DNA from 3 places in the Pectobacterium peruviense genome. Region 1 is predicted to be linked to each of the others. Evidence: predicted binding sites of a transcription regulator. Region 1 holds the regulator's gene; each other region holds the start of a gene.
The links. The regulator CRP, encoded in region 1, controls carbon source genes, mostly activating them, when cyclic AMP is high. The targets are predictions, from matches to a motif close to ATGTGANNNNNNTCACAT.
Positions count from the first base shown of each region.

Region 2: the regulator CRP is predicted to act here: its motif matches at 3,801-3,818, upstream of udp (uridine phosphorylase).
Region 3: the regulator CRP is predicted to act here: its motif matches at 2,481-2,498, upstream of glpT (glycerol-3-phosphate transporter).

Region 1 covers NZ_CP161826.1:475,431-480,841, reverse strand. Annotated here, with positions in the region: gene DUT67_RS02145 (hydrolase) at 1-490, shown strand, start outside; gene DUT67_RS02140 (YheU family protein) at 492-728, shown strand; gene DUT67_RS02135 (phosphoribulokinase) at 853-1,722, shown strand; gene DUT67_RS02130 (OsmC family protein) at 1,831-2,238, opposite strand; gene crp (cAMP-activated global transcriptional regulator CRP) at 2,614-3,246, shown strand; one part of gene DUT67_RS02120 (IS3 family transposase) at 3,270-4,174, opposite strand; one part of gene DUT67_RS02120 (IS3 family transposase) at 4,174-4,525, opposite strand; gene DUT67_RS02115 (aspartate aminotransferase family protein) at 4,680-5,411, opposite strand, start outside.
Region 2 covers NZ_CP161826.1:4,678,284-4,683,694, forward strand. Annotated here, with positions in the region: gene ppc (phosphoenolpyruvate carboxylase) at 1-1,851, shown strand, start outside; gene DUT67_RS21095 (tyrosine-protein phosphatase) at 1,921-2,703, opposite strand; gene udp (uridine phosphorylase) at 2,853-3,623, opposite strand; gene DUT67_RS21105 (dienelactone hydrolase family protein) at 3,958-4,785, shown strand; gene DUT67_RS21110 (methyl-accepting chemotaxis protein) at 4,875-5,411, opposite strand, start outside.
Region 3 covers NZ_CP161826.1:351,355-356,765, reverse strand. Annotated here, with positions in the region: gene glpB (glycerol-3-phosphate dehydrogenase subunit GlpB) at 1-691, opposite strand, end outside; gene glpA (anaerobic glycerol-3-phosphate dehydrogenase subunit A) at 681-2,351, opposite strand; gene glpT (glycerol-3-phosphate transporter) at 2,672-4,021, shown strand; gene glpQ (glycerophosphodiester phosphodiesterase) at 4,097-5,182, shown strand; gene yigL (sugar/pyridoxal phosphate phosphatase YigL) at 5,361-5,411, opposite strand, start outside.

The DNA of each region.
Region 1 (5,411 bases):
GATGGAACAAGGTTTCTCCCGCGTCTATCAGCACTACCTGCTGCACCTGTTGAAACAAAATGCCGGCCGCAAGCTGGCAGCCTACCCAGACACATTGCCGATTCAGTTGCCGCAGTTGAAGCGAATCCGCCAGCTACGGGAGTTTGATGATGTCATTACTTCACGCATCCACGGTTTCCGCGACGCGGCCGACTATTACAAACGCTGTAGCGCCCTGCCGTTGTTGCCTCAGATTCGTAAACCGCTGCTGATCATCCACGCGAAGGACGATCCTTTCATGACGTCCGAGGTCATTCCCGATCTGTCGCAGTTACCGTCTAATATTGAGTATCAGCTAACGGAACACGGTGGGCATGTCGGCTTCGTCGGTGGAACATTGCTGAAACCGGAAATGTGGCTGGAACAGCGCATTCCCAATTGGCTTAGTCCATTTTTGGACCACGCCACCGGTTCTTTTTATTCAGAAACAATTTTTACTCAGGAAACATAGCGTGATAATTCCCTGGCAACAGCTCGATCCAGAAACGCTGGATAACATCATCGAATCTTTCGTGCTGCGCGAAGGCACCGATTACGGCGAACAGGAGCGCTCGCTGGCGCAGAAAGTCGAAGATATCCGCAGTCAGCTCCAATCCGGCGAAGTCGTTTTGGTGTGGTCTGAGTTACATGAAACGCTAAACATTATGCCGCGCGGTCAGCTCAATGCCGGTGGACATGCCCCTTATTGAGCATGGCGAAAGACGTGAAAGAACGCGTCAAACATGCTAACAATGGGAACAATTACGTCATTTTTGAGAATGCGCGCAGGCTTTCAGTCTATGCGGGCATCGAGATCACGGAGTCACGCGCCTTATGTCACATCAACATCCGATTATTGCGGTTACGGGCTCCAGCGGAGCGGGAACCACGACCACCAGTCTGGCCTTCCGTAAGATATTCCAACAGTTCGACCTACGCGCAGCCCAGTTGGAAGGTGACAGCTTTCACCGCTATACCCGCCCGGAAATGGATATGGCAATCCGCAAAGCGCGTGATTTAGGACGCCACATCAGCTACTTCGGCCCAGAAGCGAATGATTTCAGCCTGCTGGAACAGTCGTTTATTGAATATGGCCTACATGGGTGTGGTCAGACGCGTAAATACCTTCATACCTATGATGAAGCGATTCCCTATAACCAGGTTCCTGGGACGTTCACACCGTGGGAACCGATGCCAGAACCTACCGACATCCTATTCTATGAAGGACTGCACGGCGGCGTAGTCACCGAACAAAATGATGTGGCACAGCATGTCGATTTGCTCGTCGGTGTGGTGCCGATCGTCAACCTGGAGTGGATACAAAAGCTGATCCGTGACGTCAATGAGCGCGGCCACTCGCGTGAAGCGGTCATGGATTCCGTTGTCCGCTCCATGGAAGACTACATCACCTATATCACGCCGCAGTTCTCTCGCACCCATATCAACTTCCAGCGCGTACCCACCGTGGATACCTCCAACCCGTTTGCTGCCAAGTCGATCCCCTCACTGGATGAAAGCTTCGTCGTCATCCACTTTCAGGGATTGGATAATATTGATTATCCCTATCTGCTCGCCATGTTGCAGGGCTCGTTTATCTCCCACATCAACACGTTGGTCGTTCCCGGCGGGAAAATGGGGCTGGCAATGGAATTAATCATGGCACCGCTGGTGCAGCGGTTAATCGAAGGGAAAACGATAGAATAAGCATCGAGATACACGCGGAGACCACAGGGTGAGGCCTCTCTACGGGCCCCCCTGTGTTTCCCCTAATAATGGGCTTAAGTAACCAGAATTAGTGCTCAGAGAAAGGAATTATGGCAGTACTCTAATTTCGTGACTGTGTGTCACCTCAACGGCTTTACCCAGCATCAATGCCACAGAACAGTATTTTTCCGCTGACAGCTCGACGGCACGTTCGACGGCTTTATCGGTCAGCCCTTTCCCCGTCACAATAAAATGCAGATTGATATGGGTAAATAAGCGCGGTGCTTCAGACCGACGCTCTGAGGTTAATTTCACCTCACAATCCGCCACATCATTACGGCCCTTTTGCAGAATCGATACCACATCAATTGCGCTGCATCCCCCTACGGACATCAACACCATTTCCATCGGACTGGGCGCTTTATCGCCAGAATTACCGTCCATCAATACCTGATGTCCCGATGAGGATTCGCCCAAAAACGTTAAGCCTTCAACCCATTTTACCCGAGCCTGCATGATGCCTCTCCACTAAAAATTTTTTGAAAATTTATACCGTTACTGTACAAAAACCAGCGTTAATCAGAGCTTTGTCATGCTGAAGCGAGACAACACAAGACACATCCTTAAAGCTGTGTTAAAACGAAAATAGAATAGACCTTTTCTGGACAAACCCAGAAACGAAGAAGATGATGACGTAGCCAGAAATACCCAGCCACGTTTACGGTGCGGCAAAGCAGCAACCGAAAAACCAAGGGTACAGTGGTTCCAGTATATTCCCTGACGTCATTCTGCCTAGACTGAATTTTATTTTTTTTAGCAGTTAAACACGCCGTACAGGGAACTCTGACCCCTGTAATTTGCGCAGTGAATTACAACAGAGGATGATAGCGAATGGTTCTCGGCAAACCGCAGACAGACCCAACTCTCGAATGGTTCCTTTCCCATTGTCATATTCACAAGTATCCATCGAAGAGCACGCTGATTCACCAAGGTGAAAAAGCAGAAACGCTTTACTACATCGTGAAAGGCTCTGTAGCAGTGCTAATCAAAGATGAAGAAGGCAAGGAAATGATTCTTTCCTACCTCAATCAGGGCGATTTTATTGGTGAGCTCGGCCTGTTTGAAGAAGGTCAGGAACGCAGTGCCTGGGTTCGGGCAAAAACCGCCTGTGAAGTGGCTGAAATTTCCTATAAAAAATTCCGCCAGCTCATTCAGGTTAACCCGGATATCCTCATGCGCTTGTCTGCGCAAATGGCAAACAGACTTCAGGTTACTTCAGAAAAAGTCGGCAATCTCGCCTTCCTTGATGTGACCGGCCGTATCGCCCAAACCTTACTCAACCTGGCCAAACAACCTGATGCCATGACGCATCCAGATGGCATGCAAATTAAAATTACCCGTCAGGAAATTGGGCAAATCGTTGGCTGCTCGCGTGAAACCGTGGGCCGCATTCTGAAAATGTTAGAAGACCAGAATCTGATCTCTGCGCACGGTAAAACGATCGTCGTTTACGGCACTCGCTAAACCCTTGTCGCGGTACCCTATGACTAGTCCTGATATGGGTTGACAGTTTTCTGCCTGTAAAACGCCTGATGAACCTCATCGGGCGTTTTGTATTTCAGGGCCTGATGTGGCCGCTCATGGTTATAAATCGCCACAGATTCTTTTACCATTTTCCTCGCTTGTGCCAGATTAGCTGGGCGAGAGAGTAAAAACTCATTTTTCAGGATGCCGTTTATCCGTTCAGCCAGCGCATTCTGATAGCAGTCATAACCATCTGTCATTGAACAGGTTATCCCATTTCTCTCATGTACCGACTGGTAAAGCGCTGAACAGTATTGTAGCCCTCTGTCAGAGTGGTGTATCAACGGCCCTTTTGTTTTTCTTTGTCGTAACGCACGTTTGAAGGCTTTTACCACATTTTCAGTTTGCAGATTATCCCCTACATGGTAACCCATGATTTTTCTGGAACAGGCATCCGTGACCAAACTCAGATAGACCGTGCCACTGCGTACTGGTAGATAAGTAATATCGGCGACCCAGACTTGCTCCGGCTGAAGGACAGTAACCTGTTCGGGGCCAGACTTCAGCAAGTTCGGATGCCGGTAAAAACGATGATGGCTGTTGGTCGTTTTGTGGTATGCCCGCTTTACGGGTACCAGAAGCCGGTGTTTACCCAGTAGGCTAAACAGGCGGTCACGCCCGATATTGAGTGTTTCACCTGCCTGACGGTTCAACAGAGAGTGGAGTTTGCGTGTGCCTATACGTGGCTGACGGCACCGAACTCGGGCAATAAAATCAAGAACCTGACTATTGTGTTCATGTCGTTTATTGCACCTTGCATTATGCTGGTACCATGCCTGTCTGCTGTGCCCCAGGAGCTGGCATGCGCGTGTCACGGTGACTTTTGGGGCCTGACTCTGCGCAAGGACTTGCCGGGCCGCTTTTTTACGACACTTACCCCGTAATCATTTTTCAGGACGTTGATAACAGATTCAAAAAACTCAGCTTTCTGATTCGCCAGCTTAAGCTGCTCTTCAAGTTCTTTGATTCTTTGCTCGGGTGTAAGTGGGGTATTTGTCTGAGCCACAAGCAGTTTCCTTTTCATCAGGTCAGGAAGTCCGGGACTCCAGTCAAGCTGGCCATATTTACGCAGCCAGACAAGAACGGTGGAGCGCCCCTGAATGCCATATCGCTGCTGGGCCTGTTTATAGGTCATCTCGCCTTTTTCGACCTGTTCAACGACGGCTATTTTAAAGGATAGAGGATAATCACGTTGGGTACGTTTGAACTCAGTCATCATCACGTTCTCCGTATTTAAGTCAGGGACGTGTCAACGCTATTCAGGACGGATCACTACCAATAAAAAAGCGTGAAGCCTCGGCCTCACGCTTTTTTTATGCCGAGCTTCCTGCTCGCCACCTAACGGGAAGTCGCAAGCGATGTTGAGAGCGTAATCAGTGTGCTGCGTTAACCACTTGAGCGACGGCTTTGGCGAATTTATCCATCCCCTGCGCGATATCATCTTCATCAATGATCAAAGACGGTACAAAGCGGATCACGTTCGGCCCTGCCATCAACACCATCAGCCCCTGAGCCGTTGCAGCAGCCAAGAACTCGCCCGCACGGCCATGCCATTGAGGTTTCAGCTCAGCCCCCAGCAAAAGCCCCATACCGCGAACCTGATCAAATACACCATACTGCTGGTTGATTTTATCAAGTTCACTGATAAAACGATCGTGACGATCCGCGACACCAGACAATACTTCTGGCGTGTTGATGACATCCAGCGCGGCTTCCGCCACCGCACAGGCCAGAGGATTGCCGCCATAGGTGGTACCGTGTACCCCAACGGTCATGACTGATGCGATCTCTTCCGTCGTCAGCATCGCACTAATAGGGAAACCACCGCCCAACGCTTTAGCCGTTGTCAGGATATCCGGCGTAATACCATAGTGCATATAGCTGAATAATTTACCGGTACGCCCCATCCCGCTCTGCACTTCATCAAACACCAGCAGCGCTTTATGTTGATCGCACAAATCACGAACGCCCTGTAAAAACTCAGGCGTCGCGGGTGTAATACCGCCTTCGCCCTGAATCGGCTCCAGCACGACCGCACAGGTATGATCGTCCATCACCGCTTTAACAGCCGCCAGATCGTTGAACGGAACGTGCACAATATCCGC
Region 2 (5,411 bases), 740 kb from region 1:
ACTCGCCATGTGCTGTTACTCAGCCGCTGGAAAGCCGCCGATCTGTTCCTCCGTGATATTCAGGTGCTGGTTTCCGAGCTGTCGATGTCCGAATGTACGCCGGAGCTGCTGGAGCGGGCCGGTGGCAGCGAGGTTCAGGAACCGTACCGTGCCATCATGAAGTCACTGCGTTCGCAGTTGAGCAGCACGCTGAGCTATCTGGAAGCACGCCTGACGGGCGAGGAACGTCTGCCACCTAAAGACTTGCTGATTACCAACGAGCAACTGTGGGAACCGCTCCACGCCTGCTACCAATCTCTGAAAACCTGCGGCATGGGCATCATTGCCGACGGTCGCCTGCTGGATACGCTGCGTCGCGTACGCTGCTTTGGTGTGCCATTGGTGCGCATCGACGTCCGTCAGGAAAGTACTCGCCACACTGACGCGCTGGCTGAAATTACCCGCTATCTGGGTCTGGGCGATTATGAAAGCTGGTCAGAATCCGATAAGCAAGCCTTCCTGATCCGTGAACTCAGTTCCAAACGCCCGCTACTGCCGCGCTACTGGGAACCGAGTGCGGATACCAAAGAAGTGCTGGATACCTGTCGGGTGATCGCGAAAGCGCCACAGGGTTCTATTGCCGCTTACGTTATTTCAATGGCGCGCACGCCTTCCGACGTGCTGGCCGTTCAACTGCTGCTCAAAGAAGCGGGTTGCCCGTTTGCCCTGCCGGTCGCGCCGCTGTTTGAAACACTGGACGACCTGAACAACGCCGATGATGTCATGACGCAGTTGCTGAACATCGACTGGTATCGCGGCTTTATCCAGGGCAAGCAGATGGTCATGATCGGCTATTCCGACTCGGCGAAAGACGCGGGCGTAATGGCCGCATCCTGGGCACAGTACCGTGCACAAGATGCGTTGATCAAAACCTGTGAGAAAGCAGGCATCGCACTGACGCTGTTCCACGGACGCGGTGGCTCCATCGGTCGCGGTGGCGCACCGGCTCATGCCGCGCTGTTGTCACAACCGCCGGGCAGCCTGAAAGGTGGCCTACGCGTGACGGAACAGGGCGAGATGATCCGCTTTAAATACGGCCTGCCGGAAGTCACCATCAGCAGCCTGGCGCTGTATACCGGTGCAATTCTGGAAGCGAACCTGCTGCCACCGCCTGAACCAAAACAGGAATGGCACGATGTGATGGATGAACTGTCCCGCGTGTCCTGCGATATGTACCGCGGATACGTTCGTGAGAACCCGGATTTCGTTCCTTACTTCCGCGCCGCGACGCCGGAACTGGAGCTGGGTAAACTGCCATTGGGGTCACGTCCGGCTAAGCGTCGTCCAAACGGCGGTGTGGAAAGCCTACGTGCGATCCCGTGGATTTTCGCCTGGACGCAGAACCGTCTGATGCTACCAGCGTGGCTCGGTGCCGGAGCTGGGCTACAGAAAGTGGTCGATGACGGCAAGCAGGAGCAGTTGGAAACCATGTGCCGCGACTGGCCGTTCTTCTCGACGCGGATCGGGATGCTGGAAATGGTGTTCGCCAAAGCCGACTTGTGGCTGGCAGAGTATTACGATCAGCGTCTGGTAGAAGAGAAGCTGTGGCCGTTAGGGAAGCAGTTGCGCGATCAGTTGGCCGCCGACATCAAGATCGTGCTGGCGATCTCCAACGACGATCACCTGATGGCAGATCTGCCGTGGATCGCCGAGTCGATTGCACTGCGTAACGTCTATACCGATCCCCTGAACGTGTTGCAGGCTGAACTGTTGCATCGTTCACGTAAGCAGGAAAAGCCAGATGCCGATCTGGAGTTGGCGCTGATGGTTACCATCGCCGGCGTCGCAGCAGGTATGCGTAATACGGGTTAATCACGCGGGTAGCAAAGCTACACACAGCAAAACAGAGGCCGGTCAGTTGACCGGCCTAAAACAAAAACCTTACACCAGATATTTATCCTGCAAATAATTCCTCGCACGATTATCCAGACCGTATTCCACCTCAAGCCAGCTATCGATCGAACCGTGTCGTTCGTAGATCGCCTGCAACGCCGTCACGATGAATTCTTCCTGCACTGAGAGCACATAAGAGAACTGACCGAGCGCTTTCTCATTCAGCGTTTCCGACAAATGCGCCAGTAGCTGCTGGCGGAATGGCGTCAGCGTCGTGTCCGTGAGCAGGTAATCTTCCATCACGGTTTGCTCATCTGCCCCCAACGCAAACATCACCAGCGCCGAACCGATACCCGTGCGATCTTTACCCACGGCGCAGTGCTGCACCAGCCCGCCCTCATCCGGTCGCAATAGCAACGACACCAGCTGTTTATAGGCAGAATTATTGAAAGGCAAGCGGCGATAAAGCTCCAACATAAACGCTCGGGAATCAAAGGCCGCCAACACATCAGATCCCAACGAATCCAGATTGGCTGTCACTTCGTGGCGTAATGGATTAGCTGGATAGGCGTGATAATTGGCTCCAGTCCATAATATATCGGGCTTCTGCGCAATTTCATCGGCATCCCGATAGTCCACGACATGAGAAATAGGCACGCCAGCAAGATGTTCGCAGTCCGCCTGACTCAGCAGATCCAGCGAGCCGGAGCGAAAAAGTTTACCGTGTCGGATAAGCCGCCCATCAGCAGCCCGGTTGCCGCCTAAATCACGGAAATTGATTCCGCCGTCCAGCGGTAATAAAGAGGGATGAAGCAACGTTGGTTCGGTCATACATCTCCTTGCGAGGTTGAAAGGCGAGCAAGGCAACCGTATTACACACGCAGCGCGCGTCGCAGGTTAACCCAATAAACCAGAACAAGTTATTAGGATAAAGGCTGGCCTCTGCGATGACCAGCCCAAAATACCATCAACTTTTGTGCTTATTCAGCCGCTAATAAACGGCGAGTGGCATCCAGCAACACCTTGATGACGGTGGTTTCGGCCAGCTTCATGGTCGCCGCATCTGGAATTTCCTGCTGAGTACGGTTCACGATCACACCCGCGATCATGCCCGCTTTTAACCCTTGGCTGGCACACATGGTCAGCAACGTGGCTGATTCCATTTCATAGTTCAGCACACCCATGCTCTGCCACTCTTCCATCGAACCGCGGAAGCGACGTACCACGCGTCCAGAGAAGGTGTCATAACGTTCTTGACCAGGATAGAACGTATCGGAAGATGCCGTGATGCCTACGTGCAATGCCGCACCCGACGCCTTCGCCGCGTCCACCAGCGCAGTGGTACAACCGAAATCAGCAACGGCTGGGAACTCCATCGGCGCAAAGTGCAAGCTCGCACCGTCAAGACGGACGGCTGCGGTAGTGACCAGTACATCACCCACATTGATGCCGGACTGAATCGCCCCCGTCGTGCCAACACGCAGGAAAGTACGAATACCGAGCTGTGCCAATTCTTCTACCGCGATTGACGTTGACGGCCCACCAATACCTGTCGAGCAGACAATCACCGCTTTGCCGTCCAGCTCAGCACGCCAGGATGTAAATTCACGGTGTGATGCCAGATGTACCGGGTTATCCATCAGGCGAGCAATTTTTTCAACACGCTCAGGATCGCCGGGCACGATAGCCAGCGTTGCGCCCTGTAAATCGTTCTTAACCAGACCAAGATGGAACACATCAGATGTAGACATAACTGCCTCCCGGGCAATCAGTTGGGTATTCAGAGAAATCGTGCCGAACGCCTCATCTATGCTGCTTGTCGCAGTCTGTAAGCGTCCGTCCAGTAAAAGACTTTAGCGCATCATTACGTTTTTTTAAGTGACGAGAGTCACCTACAAAAAAGAAACGGACATTAACATACATAAAAAATGTGACTTGAATCACTCTTTATCGAGTGGGAAATTCATTTTTGCCGATTAATTGTCTTCTAGTGTAGATTCTTTAATCATTGATAGTATTTATCATCGATGTTCTGAAATCCCTCTTTATATGAAAGCCAGCTGGCTGGTAACAGGAGAGCGCGTAATGAAGACTGATGAACAGACGACCTTCAAACATCTTCCACAAGGGTTATCCCCAGCAGTGGAACCGCAGAGTTTCTCCATCATTACGACGGATTCTGTCGGTATCATTGCCAGTGAAACCACCATTCCTTCTCAGGGGGAGCAGCTACCCGCGTATATCGCCAGACCGGCGAACCATGACGGGCCCTTCCCTATTGTCCTGGTGGTGCAGGAGATTTTCGGCGTTCATCAACATATTAGGGATGTTTGCCGCAGGCTGGCTAAGCAGGGCTATATGGCGATTGCGCCAGAGCTGTATTTTCGTCAGGGCGACCCCAGCCAATATAACGACATTCAGCAAATCCTGACCGAGCTGGTGCATAAGGTTCCTGACTCGCAGGTGCTGTCCGATCTCGATCACACCGCCAACTGGGCGATTAAACAGGGCGGCGACGCCAGTAAGCTGGCGATAACGGGATTTTGTTGGGGCGGGCGCATCACCTGGCTCTACGCCGCGCATAATCCGCAGCTCAAAGCCGCCGTTGCCTGGTACGGCAAATTTACCGGTGAGAAAACGCTGAATAGCCCCAAACATCCTGTCGATATCGCAACAGAATTGGAAGCGCCTGTGCTGGGGTTATACGGCGCGAAAGACGGGAGTATTCCGCTAGAACAAGTGGATATCATGCGGCAGGCGCTGCGTGCAGCCAACGCGACGGCAGAAATTATTGTCTACCCTGATGCCGGGCATGCTTTCCATGCCGATTATCGCCCTAGCTACCATGAAGAATCCGCTCGTGACGGCTGGCAACGTATGCTGGCGTGGTTTCAGAAAAACGGTGTGGCGTAACACCATCGCACGTTTTCGTTCTTACCTACGATCTAAAACGCCACCGAACAACGGTGGCGTTTGTGTTTCAGCGTTTTACAAAGCCAACCTTAGAACGTCGTCCAGTCACCGTTGTTACCCTGATCTTTCGCCGCTGCTGGCGCTAAGGACAGCGCTGGCGTACGCGTTGGTGCTGATGCGTAAGAAGTGGTTTTGCCGTTGCCATACGACAGCAGTTTAAATGTGCTCACCGCTTCCGCCAGAACAGAGGCTTGTGCTTGCAGGGAAAGTGCCGCCGAGGCCGATTCTTCAACCAGAGCCGCATTCTGCTGGGTCGTAGTATCAATTTGCCCAACCGCCAGGTTCATCTGGTTAATCCCGTCGCTCTGTTCGCGGCTGGCCTGCGAGATTTCGCTGATGATCTCATTCACATCCCGCACGTAGCCCGTTAAGCCGCTCATCGTTTCTTCGGCGTTATCCACCAGCGACATCCCTTCCTGAATTTTGCTCACGGAGTCGTCGATCAAATCTTTAATCTCACGAGCGGCTGTCGCACTGCGCTGTGCCAGAGAACGAACTTCCCCCGCCACCACCGCAAAACCACGCCCTTGCTCGCCTGCACGCGCCGCCTCAACCGCTGCGTTAAG
Region 3 (5,411 bases), 120 kb from region 1:
CCAATCCCAGACAGGCTGGCATGATGATGGCATCGTTACCGTTAGCCAGAAGCGATAGCTCTTCCACCAGCGCCGCGCGGTTTTCTGGTCGATCCAGCACGCGGGCAATATTTACCGCGCGGAATTCGCTAGGGTTTTGACGCAACCGATCCAGCACGGGCAGTTTGAGTTCATCACTACGTGCCGCGATACCCTGCGTCTGAAGCCTGCCAGCCACAATTCGGGACTGAAAATCCAGAAAGCCCTCAATACCGGCAATGAGCGGATTGTCACCAAAATGGGAATTCGGCAGGCCACGCGTGACACCGTCAACCGGGCTTAGCCAGCATGCACGAAACTTACCTAACGGCGTCATACGCCAGTGGTTCTGCTGATGATTGCCCAACAGGGAGATATTGCTGCGTTCCAACAACGCCTCAACCTGTGGTAACAGTGCGGCAACTGCCGACGCCCCCATACGAGAATAAGGGTGATGAGGTGCCTGACGCGCCAGCTCGTCCAGCGCATCGAGCGCCTGGCTAACGGGCTGCCCGTCAGGGAGATGAGAAAGCAAATCCAGCGCACCGGAAGAAAAGTGCAGTGCATTCTGCCCAGCGCTGACAATCGCGCAGCGTTTTCCCTGTTCTGCCAAGCGGATACCGCAGGTCAGCCCTGCCAGTCCGCCGCCAATAATCACAACGTCATAGCGCATGACGATCCTCCTGACTGTCGCTGGCTGTCAAGCCGCACAATCCCTGATAAATCCAGCTGGTAAACTCGCTTTCGCGCAGCGCATTACCCCACGCGATGGGGCGAATGCCTTTCCAGCGTTCGTTCAAAAACTGGCTGAGCTGCGTAAGCGACTGCTCCGGCGTCGCGGTGCCCAGACGGCACAGCAGACCTGCCGCACGGCAGGCGCACAGCTCCCCCTGACAGGTGCCCATGCCAACACGAGTACGCCGACGTAAATCAATCAGGTTATTAACCTGCAACGATTCCACGGCGTAGCGCACTTCTCCCGCCGTCACGGCCTCACATTCGCACACCAGACTGCGGTCCAGACGTTCACCGGACAGCATTCGCCCAGCGCGTTCACCGTGGCGATAGATCGCCGAACCACGTAGCGGCGCAGAGAGCGGTTTTGCCGCGGGATACGCTGACAGAGCGTGGGGGGCGGTTTTCACTTCATTCAGCGATTCAGAACCGGGTAACGGCGTCTGCGCCGTCGAACAGGCGACGTCATGACTCAGCTTTTTGCAGATAGCGTCCGTCACCCATTCCGCCATCAGGCGATAGGTCATCAGCTTGCCGCCAGTGATGGTAATAAAACCTTCCAGCCCGTCGCGGCTAGCATGGTCGAGCAGCACAATGCCGCGACTCACGCTACGCCCGCTGGGATCGCTATCGTTGGCAACCAGCGGTCGGACGCCCGCATAGGCGCGTAGAATTCGCGTACTTGCCAGAGAGGGAGCCAGCATCGAACCTTCCCGCATCAGCGTTTCCACTTCAGCAGGCGTCACCAGCATATTGTCGATCTGATCGTAGTCGATGTGGGTTGAGGTGGTGCCAATCAGCGAAATGGTATCGCCCGGCACCAGAATGTCGGCATCTGCCGGTTTGCGACAACGGTTGATCACCATGTTGTTGATGCGGTGCCCAAGAATCAGCAGCGCGCCCTTTGCCGGGAACATGCGCACGCGCAGATCGGCATATTCTGCAATGTGCTGCCCCCAGATACCGCCAGCATTAACCACCACCTGCGCGTATATTTCTGTTTCTACACCTTTTTTATGGTCGAAAACGCGCACGCCGGTAATACGGTCACCCTGACGAATCAGCCCGATGACCTCATGATAGGTCAACACTTCCGCGCCGTGCTCACAGGCATCAATCATGTTGGCCGCTGTCAGGCGAAAAGGATCTACAGAGCCATCCGGCACGCGCACCGCGCCAATCAGTGTCGGGTTTGCTGCGGGTTCCAGCCGCAGCGCTTCCTGCGGATCCAGCGCCTGCGCGCCAATCCCAGCCTGCTGACAAGCGGTAATAAACTGCGCCTGCCAGCCAAGATCGTCTTCCGGCAAGGTGATAAACAGACCGTCGGTAGGCTCAATACAGTGCCGGGCGATCCGCCGAAGAATTTGGTTCTCTTCAATACATTCGCGGGCAGATTCACCATCCGTCACTGCATAACGGGCGCCGCTGTGTAATAAGCCGTGATTACGCCCGGTCGCACCGGTCGCAATATCATAACGTTCAAGTAACAGGCAGCGCAGTCCGCGCAGGGCACAGTCCCGTGCTGTACCCGCGCCCGTCGCACCACCGCCAATGACAACCACGTCAGTTTCACGCCAGTTCCCAGTGTTTTGCTTCATATTCTCGCTCCAGGCGGAGGATATAGAGGGTATGTATGTTGCTATTGGGACACAAAAAGAAGGGTTAATGTTTGATAAAGAGCAAAAACGAACACTAAACGAAAGCAAAGGGGAGTTTAAAAACAATAAGTGTGATTTGGGTCACTAAAACCACACTGTGGAATTTTCCGATTCTGTTAACATGAGCGCAAAAATCGTCACAGTTTCATAAAAGTGTAACATTAGCGTCATGAATCACACTCATTTGTACGCTAGCCCCTTACAATAACGTTCGTAATAGAACAAAAAAGCTATCGTTTTTTTTCGCATTGGAGATATCTATGCTGAGTATTTTTAGGCCCGCCGCCCACCAGCCACGCGTGTCGCAAGATCACGTCGATCCGCTCTATCGTCGCCTGCGTTGGCAGATTTTCATGGGGATCTTTTTTGGCTACGCCGCCTACTATCTGGTACGCAAAAACTTCACCTTGGCGATGCCTTATCTGATTGAACAGGGCTTCTCGCGCGGTGACCTTGGCTTTGCACTGTCCGGCATCTCCATCGCCTACGGTTTTTCCAAATTCATCATGGGTTCGGTCTCTGACCGTTCAAACCCACGGGTTTTCCTGCCTGCTGGTCTAATTTTGGCGGCTGCCGTCATGCTGTTCATGGGTTTTGTACCGTGGGCAACCTCCAGCATTGCCGTCATGTTCGTCCTGCTGTTCCTGTGCGGCTGGTTCCAGGGTATGGGCTGGCCACCGTGCGGACGTACTATGGTTCACTGGTGGTCACAGAAAGAACGTGGTGGCATCGTGTCCGTATGGAACTGCGCGCATAACGTCGGCGGCGGGCTTCCACCTCTGCTCTTCCTACTGGGTATGGCCTGGTTTAACGACTGGAAAGCAGCACTCTACATGCCTGCTTTCGCCGCCATTCTGGTTGCACTCATCGCATTTGCCTTAATGCGTGATACCCCGCAATCCTGTGGCCTACCGTCAGTTGAAGAGTACAAAAACGACTATCCGGTTGATTACAATGAAAAAGACGAAGAAGAACTGACAGCTAAGCAGATCTTCATGCAGTACGTTTTCCCGAACAAACTGTTGTGGTACATCGCTATCGCCAACGTCTTCGTTTACCTGCTGCGTTACGGCATCCTCGACTGGTCACCGACTTACCTGAAAGAAGTTAAACACTTCGCACTGGATAAATCGTCCTGGGCGTACTTCCTGTATGAATACGCGGGTATTCCGGGCACGCTGCTGTGCGGCTGGATGTCTGATAAGGTGTTCAAAGGTAACCGTGGTGCAACGGGCGTATTCTTCATGGTACTCGTTACCATCGCCACCATCGTTTACTGGATGAACCCAGCCGGTAATCCGGGTGTGGATATGGCATGTATGATCGTCATCGGCTTCCTGATTTACGGACCGGTTATGCTTATCGGTCTGCACGCGCTGGAACTGGCACCGAAGAAAGCGGCAGGCACAGCGGCAGGCTTCACCGGTCTGTTCGGCTACCTCGGTGGCTCCGTTGCCGCCAGCGCCATCGTCGGCTACACCGTTGACTTCTTCGGTTGGGACGGCGGCTTCATGGTGATGATTGGCGGCAGCATTATGGCTGTGCTTCTGTTGATTGTTGTTATGCTGAATGAGAAAAAACATAAAGCAGAGTTAGCCAATCGCGCCTAACCCGCTCTTGTAAGCATCCCTCTGGCGGCGTCCTGATGACGCCGCCTTTCTCTCAACAGAAAGAGGTTTGATCGCATGAACGTTACCGTAACATCTCTGATCTCCGCCCTCGCGCTCTCCGTTTCCTTTAGTGCTTCTAGTAACGCCGACACTTCCGCTTCATCAACCGATAAAATTGTCATTGCCCACCGTGGTGCCAGCGGTTATCTGCCTGAGCATACGCTTCCGGCGAAGGCGATGGCCTACGCTCAGGGTGCCGATTATCTGGAACAGGATTTGGTACTCACTAAAGATAACGCGCTTATTGTCCTGCACGATCACTATCTGGATCGCGTTACCGATGTGGCAGAACGTTTCCCACAGCGTGCCCGCAAAGATGGACGTTTTTACGCTATCGACTTTACGCTGAAAGAGATCAAATCACTGAAATTCACCGAAGGGTTCGACATCAAAGACGGCAAGCAGGTACAGAGCTACCCAAACCGTTTCCCGATGTGGAAATCCGACTTCCGCATTCATACCTTTCAGGAAGAGATTGAATTTATTCAGGGTATGAACCACTCAACTGGCAAGAACATCGGCCTCTATCCTGAAATCAAAGCACCGTGGTTTCACCATCAGGAAGGGAAAGACATCGCACGCGAAACGCTGACCGTGCTGAAGCAGTATGGCTATACGGAGAAAAGCGATAAGGTCTTCCTGCAATCGTTTGATGTTGCAGAGTTAAAGCGCATCAAAACCGAATTACAGCCACAGATGAAGATGGATCTGAATCTGATTCAACTGGTCGCCTATACCGACTGGCATGAAACCTACGAAAAACAGGCCGATGGGGCGTGGGTGAATTACAACTACGATTGGATGCAAAAGCCCGGTGCAATGAAACAGATTGCGACCTATGCCGACGGTATCGGCCCGGACTACCACATGCTAGTTCAAAAAGGGTCGACGCCTGGCAACATCACCTTTACCGATATGGTGAAGGAAGCCCATCAGCACAAACTTCAGGTGCACCCGTTTACGGCAAGAGCCGACAGGCTACCGACGTACGCCAAAGATATCGATCAGCTCTATGACATTCTCTACTATCAGGCGGACGTTGACGGCCTGTTTACCGATTTTCCCGACAAAGCAGTCGATTTTCTGAAAAAGCCGCGCTGAAGTTATCATGCTGGTCACTTAAGCATGGATTTAGAGGGAAACACGATGATGAGGCTCCCGCAGGGATGCCTCGCACCGTGGTCGCCCTCGGTATCTCGATCCTCAAACGAGCGCTGAAGTTCAAAGTTATCATCGGGCATCGCGTGCCCGATGATACATCGTTTCAATAATGCACCGCTTACTTCAGAAACAATTCCCGCAGGTAATTCGGCACCGCACTGTCTGCATT